4 regions of the Halomonas sp. XH26 genome follow, and region 2 is predicted to be linked to each of the others. Evidence: predicted binding sites of a transcription regulator. Region 2 holds the regulator's gene; each other region holds the start of a gene.

Evidence for each region. The regulator PhoB, encoded in region 2, activates phosphate uptake and scavenging genes when phosphate is short. The targets are predictions, from matches to a motif close to TGTCATANNNNTGTCANA.
Region 1: J4377_RS12370 (DUF6482 family protein) is a predicted target of PhoB. The motif match lies at 1,368-1,385, and genes of this name have one in related genera.
Region 3: J4377_RS16305 (PhoX family phosphatase) is a predicted target of PhoB. The motif match lies at 1,864-1,881, and genes of this name have one in related genera.
Region 4: J4377_RS16440 (putative 2-aminoethylphosphonate ABC transporter substrate-binding protein) is a predicted target of PhoB. The motif match lies at 1,585-1,602, and genes of this name have one in related genera.

Annotation. Positions count from the first base shown of each region.
Region 1 is NZ_CP071889.1:2,704,879-2,708,002, forward strand. Features, by position in the region: gene J4377_RS12360 (cryptochrome/photolyase family protein) at 1-586, shown strand, start outside; gene J4377_RS12365 (thiol-disulfide oxidoreductase DCC family protein) at 583-981, shown strand; gene J4377_RS12370 (DUF6482 family protein) at 1,014-1,316, opposite strand; gene J4377_RS12375 (hypothetical protein) at 1,457-1,750, opposite strand; gene dnaB (replicative DNA helicase) at 1,817-3,124, opposite strand, start outside.
Region 2 is NZ_CP071889.1:4,029,852-4,032,975, reverse strand. Features, by position in the region: gene ubiA (4-hydroxybenzoate octaprenyltransferase) at 1-869, shown strand, start outside; gene phoB (phosphate regulon transcriptional regulator PhoB) at 992-1,681, shown strand; gene phoR (phosphate regulon sensor histidine kinase PhoR) at 1,684-3,000, shown strand.
Region 3 is NZ_CP071889.1:3,551,582-3,554,705, forward strand. Features, by position in the region: gene J4377_RS16305 (PhoX family phosphatase) at 1-1,800, opposite strand, end outside; gene hemP (hemin uptake protein HemP) at 2,055-2,222, shown strand; gene J4377_RS16315 (TonB-dependent receptor domain-containing protein) at 2,334-3,124, shown strand, end outside.
Region 4 is NZ_CP071889.1:3,582,518-3,585,641, reverse strand. Features, by position in the region: gene J4377_RS16450 (HAD family phosphatase) at 51-779, shown strand; gene J4377_RS16445 (UTRA domain-containing protein) at 772-1,482, shown strand; gene J4377_RS16440 (putative 2-aminoethylphosphonate ABC transporter substrate-binding protein) at 1,650-2,699, shown strand; gene J4377_RS16435 (putative 2-aminoethylphosphonate ABC transporter ATP-binding protein) at 2,743-3,124, shown strand, end outside.

The sequences.
Region 1 (3,124 bases), 1.3 Mb from region 2:
TGAGCGAGAATTGCCAGCATTTTACTGGGATGGCAATACCGATATGCGCTGTTTACAGCGCGCCATTCAAATGACCATCGATAACAGCTACGCCCACCATATTCAGCGTTTGATGGTAACCGGCAACTTTGCCCTACTGTGCGGTGTTAAGCCTGAAGCACTCTGTGACTGGTATCTAGCGGTGTATGCCGATGCCTGCGAATGGGTAGAGCTGCCCAACACCTTAGGCATGGTACTGCACGCTGACGGCGGCTTAATGGGCTCCAAACCTTACTGCGCTTCAGGTAAATATATCGACAAAATGTCTGACCACTGCCAGCACTGCCGCTACTCTCCAAAACAGGTAACAGGTCCAAAGGCGTGTCCGTTTAACAGCCTTTACTGGCACTTTCTGGAAACCAACGCTGAACAGCTGAACCGCAATCCGCGCATGAAGTTGATCTATGGCTCACTCTCTCGCATGAAAGACGAAAAGCGTGACGCGATGCGTCAGCAGGCTGAACAGTTTCTTGCTTCACTACCCACCAGTCCAGGCTACGGCCAGACCTCCCACACACAAGGCTATCTATCAAAGGGTACTCAATGAGCCGTTTCTCTACGCTTCACGCAACGTCACCTGTCACGCTATATCACGATGGCCACTGCCCTTTTTGCCGCGTGGAAGTCGCCTGGCTTGCAAAGCATCGCCATCAAGAACGTGTCACGCTAGTGGATATTCAGAGCAGTGATTTCAATGCAGCCGATGTAGGACGCAGATTTGACGACATGATGGGGCTGCTGCATGTTAAAGATAGCCAGGGAAATTGGTATATCGGGATGGATGCCAGCCGGGCCCTCTATGCGGTACTGGGCTACCGGTGGCTAGTATGGCTTTCTTGCTTACCAGGCCTGCGAGGAGTAATGGATGCAGGCTATCGTTTTTTTGCCCGTCGCCGTGTACGGCTAGGGCGATGGTGGGAGAAGCGTCACGCAAACAAGTGAGGACGCCATAGGATGTTGCAATGCTTGTAGTGTTAAAACACTAGCGGCATACGTGATGTTAACGGCGAACTGTAATGAGCATCGCGTCCAATCACTTCATCCTGGGGTACATGCTGTACTAAGTAAGCACGGTGAATGCCTGCACGCTTTAGCTCAAGATAAACATCATCTAGCGAGCGAAACAGCATTGGCTTACCGCGCTGGGTCAACATATGCCGCTCGCCCTCTACATCTTCAAGCTCTAGTTGATAAAAGCGGCTGCCCGAATGCGTGATAACGCGTATTTCAAAATTATCGTGACCCGCAACAAATTGCTTCAGTTCTTTAAGTTCCATGGTTCCCTCCTGTGATTGTTCATCATCATGGGGCACAGCATGACGATACCCCATGACAATTTTATTACCTTGGCACTAACTGCCTACGACGGCAACATCACAAAAGAGTTCCTGACCAAAACGTCAACTTATTCGTCGAATTATTGATACTCAGAGGGGTCGATTGCTTTACCTAACGAGTTGCGGTCTATCCAGTTGCCGCCTTTAGTTTCCTTGTAACGGAAAACTACTTTATCGCCCACCGTTACCGGTAGTTCTGAATCTTCAGTTTGGTAGCTATATTTTTCCCCTTCCACTACCAGGAAGTAACGGTAGAGGTCAGGCATTCCCAACCACTCTTTAAATGGCCCTTCTCGCTCTAGTGACTGCAGTTCCCCACGGCCTTCCAGCTTAGGAAGACGTTTACGGTTACCACGTCTAAAACCACCTGCCATTTGCTACTCCTGTCTATCTGCTTGGTCGGGGAGGAGCATTATACGTTCTCCCCCCTAACGCTCAAGTTAATCGCCGAACGCTTCGCCATAGCTATCGGGCGCAAGGTCTTCGAAGCGTGTGTATTTACCAATAAAGGCCATATGTACCGTACCGATAGGCCCGTTACGCTGTTTACCTATAATCAGCTCGGCAATCCCTTGGTTGTCAGGATTGTCAGGGTTATACACCTCATCTCGGTAAACAAACGCAATGACGTCGGCATCCTGCTCAATCGCGCCGGATTCACGCAGATCCGACATGACAGGACGCTTGTTGGGGCGCTGCTCCAACGAACGGTTAAGCTGTGAAAGTGCTACAACAGGGCATTGAAACTCTTTTGCCAGCCCTTTCAGCGAGCGGGAAATCTCCGATATCTCACCGGTACGGTTTTCAGAGAAGCCAGGAATTTGCATTAGCTGCAGATAGTCAATCATGATCAGCGCCATATTGCCGTGCTCACGCACCACTCTGCGCAGGCGTGAGCGCATTTCATTAGGCGAAAGCGCCGCAGTATCATCGATAAATAGCTGCTTGTCTTTGAGCAGGTTGACCGCTGACGTCAGTCGCGGCCAATCTTCATCTTCCAACTGCCCCGAACGCACACGGGTTTGATCAATCCGACCCAACGAAGAGAGCATACGCAGCATCAGAGATTCTGCCGGCATCTCCATGGAAAACACCATCACCGGCTTATCGCTAGCAATAACCGCGTGCTCCACCAAGTTCATGGCAAACGTGGTTTTACCCATTGACGGGCGGCCCGCGATAATTACCAAATCTGAGGGCTGTAAGCCTGAAGTCATTTCATCGAGGTCACGAAACCCCGAGGAGAGACCTGTCATTTCACCCTTTAGGTTGAACAGCTCATCAATGCGATCAACGGCTTTGGTTAGCAGTTCACTCATGCCGATAGGACCGCCCGTTTTCGGCCGCTCTTCGGCAATCTGAAAGACTAGTCGCTCAGCTTCGTTAAGCAGCTCATCAGCAGGACGGCCCTGGGGCGAAAACGCCCCGTCAGCAATTTGATTGGCCGCACGGATTAATTTACGCAGCGTTGCCCGCTCGCGAACGATATCCGCATAAGCACGAATATTACTGGCAGAAGGCGTGTTGCGGGCCAGCTCAGCTAAGAATGCCAAACCACCCACCGTATCCAACTGATCACGCGCTTCTAATGCCTCTGACAGCGTTATAACGTCAAGCGGCTGCCCGGATTCGGCCAAATGAATCATCACATTGAATACCAAGCGATGCTCATAGCGGTAAAAATCATCCGCCACCAACCGTTCCGAGACATTGTCCCAGGCTTGGTTATCCAACATTAGCCCACCTAG
Region 2 (3,124 bases):
CAACGGGATGGGCTCGAGTGGCTGATTTTTTACATTTAATGCGGTTGGATCGCCCGATTGGTACTTGGCTATTGATGTGGCCCACCTTGTGGGCTTTGTGGATAGCGGCAGAGGGCGTGCCTGGACGGAATGTTCTGCTGATCTTTATTTCTGGCGTTTATGTTATGCGCGCTGCGGGCTGCGTGGTTAATGATTATGCTGATCGTCATTTCGATGGCCATGTAAAGCGCACTAAACATCGTCCGCTAGCCACTGGTCGTATCAGTGAAGCCGAGGCGCAGCTGCTGTTTATAGCGCTGGTAGCCACTGCTTTCATTTTAGTGCTATTGACCAATTGGTTTACGGTGCTGTTGTCGATAGGTGGTGTTGTATTAGCGTTCATTTACCCGTTTATGAAGCGCTACACCCATTTACCTCAGGTGGTGCTGGGGGCTGCATTCTCTTGGGCGATCCCCATGGCATTCGGTGCGGTATTGGGTCATGTACCGTTTGAAGCATGGCTATTGTTTAGCGCTAATGTGCTGTGGACCGTTGCCTACGATACTCAATACGCCATGGTTGACCGCGACGATGACCTAAAAATTGGTATCAAATCTACCGCTGTGCTGTTTGGTAGCGCTGATCGTCTGATAATTGGTGTGCTGCAAGTGGCGGCACTTGGACTACTTGCCTGGGTAGGATGGCGTGTTGGTTTAGGTGGCTTTTTCTGGCTTGGGCTAGCCGCTATGGCCGCCACGTTTGTCCACCAACAACGATTAATTGCTGGCCGTGAGCGCGACCGCTGCTTCCAGGCATTTCTTAATAATCATTGGTCAGGCTTGTTAATTTTTGCAGGTATTGCACTAAGTTGGTGGCCAATAACTGGCTAAATATCCTCTATGTCATAGAATTGTCATCAAGTCATGGTGTTATCGTCACTGACATGTCTTTGAACTGTTTTTTTGAACTATTTTTTTAAATTAGTTTTCATTGAACACCGTGAGGCCCTGGAATGACCGCCAAGACCGTTTTGATTGTCGATGATGAGGCGCCTATTCGCGAGATGATCGCAGTGGCGCTGGAAATGGCTGACTATCGCGTGCTTGAAGCGGATAACGCCCAGGATGCCCACGCGATGATGGTTGACCACCAGCCAGATCTGCTTTTGCTGGATTGGATGATGCCGGGCACCAGTGGTATTGAGCTTGCAAGGCGCTTAAAGCGTGAAGAAGCCACTGCCGAAGTGCCTATCATTATGCTGACCGCTAAAGGCGAAGAAGATAACAAGATTCAAGGACTTGAGGCCGGGGCGGATGACTATATCACCAAGCCTTTCTCTCCCCGCGAACTGGTGGCTCGCTTAAAAGCAGTATTGCGACGTACTACCCCCCGTGGTGTCGAAGATCCTATTGAAATTAATGGCTTGCTATTAGACCCAGTGAGCCATCGTGTGAGTGCTTACGGTAAGGCGTTAGAAATGGGGCCGACGGAGTACCGCCTGCTGCAGTTTTTCATGACGCACCAAGAGCGCGCCTATACACGTAGCCAACTGCTCGATCAAGTGTGGGGTGGTAACGTATACGTTGAAGAGCGGACGGTAGATGTTCACATCCGACGTCTACGTAAGGCCTTAGGGGAAGCTCACCAGAGTCTCATTCAAACGGTGAGAGGCACTGGGTACCGTTTTTCCGCGCGGGTGTAACGGTGCGCCTGTGGAGCCGAGAACTATGGCGGATTGCATGGTTAGCTGCCCTGGGGGCTTGTCTCGGATGGTTGCTAGGTATGCCAGGGCTTGGGGTTGCTGCAGGCCTTGCCGTTTGCTTGGTTTATCAACTGCGCCAACTGCGTGCACTCTTTAAGTGGTTAACGCTCCACCCTCATGATGAACCCCCTGCTGCAAGCGGTATGTGGGGCGAACTTTTTGATCGCTTGTATCGCTACCAAAAGAGCCAACGGATTACCCAGAATCGCTTACGTGCCACTCTTGCGCGTATTCAGGAATCATCCGAAGCGATGCGTGACAGTGTCGTTATGCTAGATCGACATGGTGACTTAGAATGGTGGAATAGTGCCGCGACCGAAATGCTGGGGTTACAAACGGCCCACGACCGTGGCCAGCATATTACCAACCTGCTTCGTGATCCTCGATTTATCAGCTACTTTAATGCGCGTAAATACGGTGAGCCGCTAACGTTAACGTCGCCCATCGATGAACGGCGTATCCTGCAATATCAAATTACACTCTATGGTGATGATGAACGCTTGGTAATGGCGCGAGACATTACCCGTTTGCATCGCCTAGAGCAGATGCGTCGTGATTTTGTCGCCAATGTTTCCCATGAGCTGCGCACGCCGCTAACAGTACTGACGGGTTATTTAGAAACTTACGGCGACTTGAAAGAGCAACTTCCACCACGTTTGGGCCGAGGTATTGCTCAAATGGAAGAGCAGACGAAGCGTATGCAAAACTTAGTCAATGATCTGCTACTGCTCTCTCGGTTAGAAATTGACCAAGGTGGCGAGGATCATCATGCGCTGGTGTTAGGGCCGATGCTCGACAGTATTCGCCGCGATGCGCTAGCGCTCTCTAATCAACAGCACAATGTCCAAGTCGTGCTTGAAAGTGATGCGCGGCTCATTGGCAGCGAGCAAGAACTGCATAGTGCGATTTCAAACCTAGTGTTTAACGCTGTGCGGTATACGCCAGAGGGTAGTCAGATAACACTTCGCTGGAAAACCATGCCGAATGGCAGTGCTTGTATTGAAGTCGACGACGACGGCGAAGGAATAGATCCTGTCCACATTCCGCGTTTAACCGAGCGTTTTTATCGTGTTGATAAAGGTCGCAGTACGGCTACCGGTGGAACGGGCCTTGGTCTAGCGATTGTGAAACATGTGCTGCTGAGACATGATGCACTGCTACAAATTGAATCCCACCCTGGCGAAGGGGCTCTCTTTCGCTGTGTTTTTCCGCCATCACGCGTTGTCGAAGACGAGTCCATACCGCGCAATGCTGTCTAGATGTTGTATAAGTGTGTCACGGTGTCATGTTAGTATGGTCAAATAATGCTCATGTGCCATTTGTAGCCACTTTTCCTGCCTAAGTTGAAAGATTCTAAACGTCTTATTTATTTCTTAAAATATA
Region 3 (3,124 bases), 480 kb from region 2:
ACCATTATCGGTCTGAATCCAGAGAATGCCCTGACCATCATCACGCTGGTCAAACCACAGACCATCGGGGCTGGCAAATTGGTTCATTTCAGTCAGGCCGGAATGATTGCCTTCATCATTAGTGGCGGCACCAAATACAAACACTTCCCAGCGAAAGGCATTCGGCAGGCGACTTTCACGCCAGCGGATAATGTGACCGGCTTCGTTATTAGCGCGTGGGTTAACGGCGTTGGCCGGGGCTGTCTCGTAGCCCACTCCTAGCTGAGCAATGTCATCGCCTTGATTGGTGAAAGTAGCCGCAACGGCATCTTCGCTACGCTTCGAATTATTGGTCAGCGTTAGATACACCTCGCCAGAGGAAGGATCCACGGTTGCCCACTCAGGGCGGTCCATCGGTGTCGCTCCCATTAGATCCGCTGCATCACAGGTGTTAATAATCACCCCAGCTAAATCATTCTCTGCCAACCCCAAAGCCGTTGCCAACGAGCGGCCATCGCGTGTTTGCGCGCTAGGCGTTAGTGGCAACCACTCACCGCTACCATCGGCATGGAAACGGGCCACATAGAGGGTGCCGTTATCCATATACTTACTACCAATAGCGAGACGGTCATACGCCTCGCCTGGGCGATTGGCATCGGCAGGATCCCAGGCAGCGTCAGAAACGTATTTATAGACGTACTCGTTACGTGCATCGTGACCAGAGTAATAAACCACCGGCTGACCGGCCTCTAGCTTGCCTAACCAACACCCTTCATGGCGGAAACGGCCTAGTGCTGTGCGCTTAACCGCGAGGGCATCACTATAGGGGTCGACTTCTACTTGGTAGCCAAAGGTGCGCGCTTCATTGCGGTAGTCATCTTCGGCACGCTCGCCCCGTGGCGTGATATCGAAACGGGCAAACTCATCATTTTCTTCAGAGGCATCACCCGCCGAGGTATCCCAACCATAGCGGCTTTTGTCGGTAGGAATACCTATCCGCGCGTCGTCCTGGAAAAGCTGGCCGTGATTAACAAACACATTGGGCCAGTTCTCTTCGCAGGCGATATAGGTGCCCCAGGGCGTTAACCCATTACCACAATTATTATTGGTGCCACGGGTTTGTGTACCCGCTGGTGAGAAGCGCGTTTTCACATAGTCACTGCCCGCCACTGGGCCTGCTATTTCCATTACCGTCGCGCTGGTAAGACGGCGGTTATAAGATGAACCTGGCACATGCGACCAATGGCCGTTAGCGTCTTTCTCAATTTCCACAATGGTAACGCCATGAGCATTGATTTCGGTGCGTGACTCCTCTGCCGGTCGTTTTCCCCTGGCATTTGTGGGGCCACCCTGGGGGGCCCAGAGCGCATCTTGTTCGATATATTCGTTGTTGAGTGCCAATAAAAATCGCCGCGAGGCGTTATCAGCATCCAAGGCAAAACCAGCCATTCCATCGTGGTTCATACCCACGCTAGCGGCTTGACGCTCGGCGGTCATTGGCTGGTCGGGCTGCCAGTTGTCACCAGCGCTCAACGGTGTTCCCCAAGGAACCAGCACTTGGGCAATATAGCCTTCAGGCACTACGACAGCATCCGTTAGCGATCCTTGAACCGCCTCAAACGCCAGCGTCAGCGGCGTTTTTTGCGCCCCGTTTGAGGCCAATGCTTGAGCGGCACCGCCAAAGCCAAGCATTGAAGCAGCGGCCAAGCCTAGGCCGCCCCGCATTACCGCACGCCGCGAAACATGCTGCGCTAACACATCCGCAAAAGGCTGGTTGCTGCTCTGGTTAAACAGGCGATGATCTTCAATTTCCTTGCTCATAACGGTCCCCTTGTCACGGTTAACACGCGCTAGTTTTAAGTTAAGGAGACACTAATAAATTTAAATGACAGGGTAATGACGAGCACTCTACTGTTATATGAACGTTCATTAGCAAGCTTTCACCGACTATTAAACCTTTAGTGAAGCGTCTGCACGTTAGTTGAGAACGGTGGTTGAGAGTGATGGTTGTGAGCGAGGGGGAAGTCTGCTAAATTAATGCTAATAGTTATCATTACCACAGGACATAACCTCTCATGCAGCCTAGGAAAAAAGATGTTTCGCCAGAAGGCTCACCTAGCGCATCTCGCGAGGTGACAAGTCAGGCGCTGCTTGATCAAGACGGTCAGTTGGTTATTCACCATGAACAGCGACGCTATGTGCTGCGACGCACGAAAAGCGGCAAGCTGATCCTAACAGCATAAACCTTTTAAAAATAACCACTTACCCACTACCACCCCTTTTAGCCAGCCAGGTAGCCCATCGCACCCAGCCAGCAACATTATCCATCACTTTCTGTTGGAACTGTCTGGCCCATGAAACCAACTCACACGTTAGGCTTTTGCCTTACCTTACTCCCTCTTCTACCTGCCCACGCCAATGAGTCGGACTTAGACCCCGTCACGGTCACAGGTACCCGAGCACCGACGGACCTGTCCCGCGCACCACTCATTATCGACATCATCGACCGCCAAGATGCAACGCTTGCCACCGCAAGCCGCGTTGAAGACGTGCTGAGTCGCCAGCCTGGCCTCCATGTGGCTGGCCAAGGACGCCGTAACGGCCAAACGCTGAGTATGCGTGGCTTCGGGAGAAATGGTGTACTGGTGCGTCTGGATGGCGTTCGCCAAGATATTTCTACCGGCCATGTGGGCAACTTTTTTCTAGACCCAGCGCTGATTCAAGAAGTGCAGATTGCCCGTGGCTCGCTTTCCAGTCTGTACGGTAGCAACGCCATGGGCGGCGTTGTTAGTTTTACCAGTGTAGAGGCCAGCGACTTATTAGCCCCAGGTGAAGATAGCGGTGCACGTCTTTCCCTAGGTGGGGCGACGGCTAACAACGAGCTACGCGGCAGCCTGACCGCGTTTGGCCGCCGCGACACAACTAATGGGCAAGTGGATGGGCTATTTTCTGTGGGCCGTAGCGAGTCAGGCGATATTCGTCGCGCGGGCGGTGATGAAGCAGTAGAAGATGCCAGCCTCAATAGCCTGCTTTTGAAAGGCGGCTGGAAACCAAGCGACGACCAACGGGTGTTTATTAGCTGGCAGCACTATGATGAGCGCGCCACCCAACCCGCTAATCCGCAGCAGCTATCAACCAGCGCTAG
Region 4 (3,124 bases), 450 kb from region 2:
TCGTTGGCATACCCTACGCGCCGCCGAACTCGCGAAAAAAGGAGTGCCACATGCGCCTCGCTCTGTTTGATCTTGATGACACCCTCCTGGATGGAGACTGCAGCGACCGCTGGAATTTATGGATGATTGAGCAGGGGTGGATCAGTGATGCCGAGATCTTTATAGCCCGTGCCGAACAGATGCAGCAGGCTTATCATGCCGGTAAGCTAAAGCTAGAGGAGTACTTGGCAATGACCTTGGCGCCATTGCGGGGCCGCCGAGTAATAGATGTACAAAAAGAAGTTGAGCGCTTTGTCGCTACCCATTTGCAGCCCCGTATTTTTGATCAAGCCTGGCGCTGCCTGGACGCGCACCGCCAGTCAGGCGATATCCTCGTCCTCATTTCTGCGTCATCGCATCACCTGGTCGCGCCGATTGCGACGATGTTAGGGATTGAGCATGTGCTGGCGGTAGAGCTAAGTGTCGAACATGCGGCAAGCGGGGCAAGCTACACCGGCCATAGCAAAGGCGTGCTCTCTTACCGTGGGGGGAAAGTAGTGCGTTTTCAGCAGTGGTTAACCGAGCAAAAAATTGCTCCCAGCCACACAACGTTCTACTCAGATTCCCGCAACGATATCCCGCTGTTGCAGTATGTCGACTGCCCCGTGGCGGTTAACCCTGATCCCGTGCTGGCGGAGGTAGCTAGTGTAGAAGGGTGGCAGCGCTTAGACTGGCGGATGGCAGCGTCGACAGACGCTTCATCGGCCAACGATCTATCAGGAAAATCGGCGCATGCCTGATGCCTACTATTTACAGTTAACGGAACAGCTTCGTTATTTAATTACCCAGCATGCCACGCAGTGGGAAGGCAAATTGCCCGCTGAGCGAGTGTTGGCAGAGCGCTTCTCTACGACCCGCGTTACGTTGCGCCAAGCCTTAGCGCAACTGGAGGGGGAAGGGCTCATTCACCGCAGCAATCGGCGTGGTTGGTTCATTTCGCCCGCCCGGCTGGTGTATGACCCCACCCGGGACGCAGGCTTTAACGACTATGTGGGGGCTCAGGGGCGGCAACCACGCACGGCGGTTTTAAAGCTGGAAACCCGCTCACATCTGGTGGCTGCCCGTGCCTTGGGGCTGCCCGATGACCAGCCGTTTCACCATATTCGCCGTCGCCGTTACGTGGATGATCGCGCTGTGCTGGTGGAGTCGCTTTGGGTGGTGCCAGAGCGTGCGCCAGAGTTGCTAGACATCTACAGCGGACAGTCACTCTGGGGGTTGTTGAGAGGGCGGTGGGGGCATCACTTGGCCAATCGCTCGATACGCATGGTGTCCGAAGCGCTGTCGCCATTAGATGCAGAAGAGTTACTCGTTGCCCCGGGCGCGGCAGGGCTAAACATTTGCCGTGCCATTTTTGATGATCAACAGCGCCCTATTGAGTATGACGAAGAGCACTGGTTACACGATTCGTTATGCATCAGTGTTGAGCTGTCTGGCCAGCAGTAACAAGGTTACGAAGACAAGGGCGCTCAAGAGACCCCTCACAAGAACCCTCACAAGAACTTATGCTTGAGCGTACATAACAACTTAAAAAATCGGTCAAACAAGCGTCATCGCACTGTCATTTAACAACGGCAAACTCCTGGTCTATACCAAAACGCTAGGAGCCTACCATGTCGAAACTTCGCCGTTTGTTCCAACCTACTCAGATTGCAACTGCTCTGCTTGCAACGACTGCCGTTGCCTTCACTTCGGTGGCTAGCGCCACTGAGCTAACGGTGTACACCGCCGTTGAGTCAGATGACCTGCAAAAATACGCCGAACGCTTCAATGCCGCCCATCCCAATATCACCATTAACTGGGTGCGAGATTCTACGGGCGTGATTACTGCGCGCTTGCTGGCGGAAAAAGATAATCCCCAGGCAGACGTCATCTGGGGCTTAGCCGCTACTAGTCTGCTGGTACTTGAAGAAGAGGACATGCTGGAACGCTATGCGCCCGCAGGCGTTGAAAACCTTGATCCTAAATTTATTGATGCTGCTTACCGTAATGGTGAAGACCCTGCGTGGGTAGGCATGGATGCCTGGGTCGCGGCCATTTGCTACAACACTATTGAAGGCGAGCGCCAGGGCGTGCCCATGCCGACCTCCTGGGAAGACCTGACCCAGCCTGAGTTTGAGGGGCATGTGATTATGCCTAACCCCAACTCCTCCGGTACCGGCTATCTGGATGTAGCCAGCTGGATGCAGCTGTGGGGCGAAGAGCAAGGTTGGGACTATATGGACCGTCTGCATAACAACATTTCCCGTTACACCCACTCAGGCTCTGCTCCTTGCAGCCTAGCGGCCACCGGTGAAGCAGTGGTTGGCGTGTCGTTTGCCTTCCGTGGTGCACGGTTAAAATCTCAAGGCGCACCGATTGAAGTGATCTTCCCGGAAGAGGGGCTTGGTTGGGATATGGAAGCTGCCGCCATCGTTGCGGGTACCGCCAAACAGGAAGCTGCACAAACGCTGATGGATTGGGCCGTTTCCCGCGAGGCTAACGAACTCTATAACGAAGGCTACGCCGTGGTGGCCTATCCCGGTGTGGCACAGCCGATTGAAAACTATCCTGCGGACATTACCGATCGCATGATTGATGCCGACTTCCAGTGGGCCGCAGTTAATCGCGAGCGCGTGCTGGCAGAGTGGCAGCGCCGCTACGACGGTAAAACCGAACAGTAAGTACGAACAGCTGCCCCGGCCAAGGCCGGGGCTTGGAGATGTTATGCAGACCACACTGACATCGCCGCTGACGGCTCACTCGGCGGCGAAACCCCTCTCACCCTCTGCGCACCTAAGCATAGATGGTGTCACCAAGCGTTTCGGTAGCTTTACCGCGCTGGACAACATTGCGCTACAGATTCAGGAAGGCGAGTTTGTATGCTTTTTAGGGCCTTCTGGCTGTGGCAAAACAACCCTGTTGCGCACTATTGCAGGCCTAGCTCAGCAAACAGCAGGTAGCTTAATTCAGCGCGGCAAGGATATTTCCATGCTGCCCCCGCAGGCGCGGGATTTTGGCATCGTGTTCCAATCTTATGCGCTGTTTCCCAATCTGACAGTGTTCGATAACGTTGCCTACGGGTTACGCAACCGTCGCAGTGATCGAG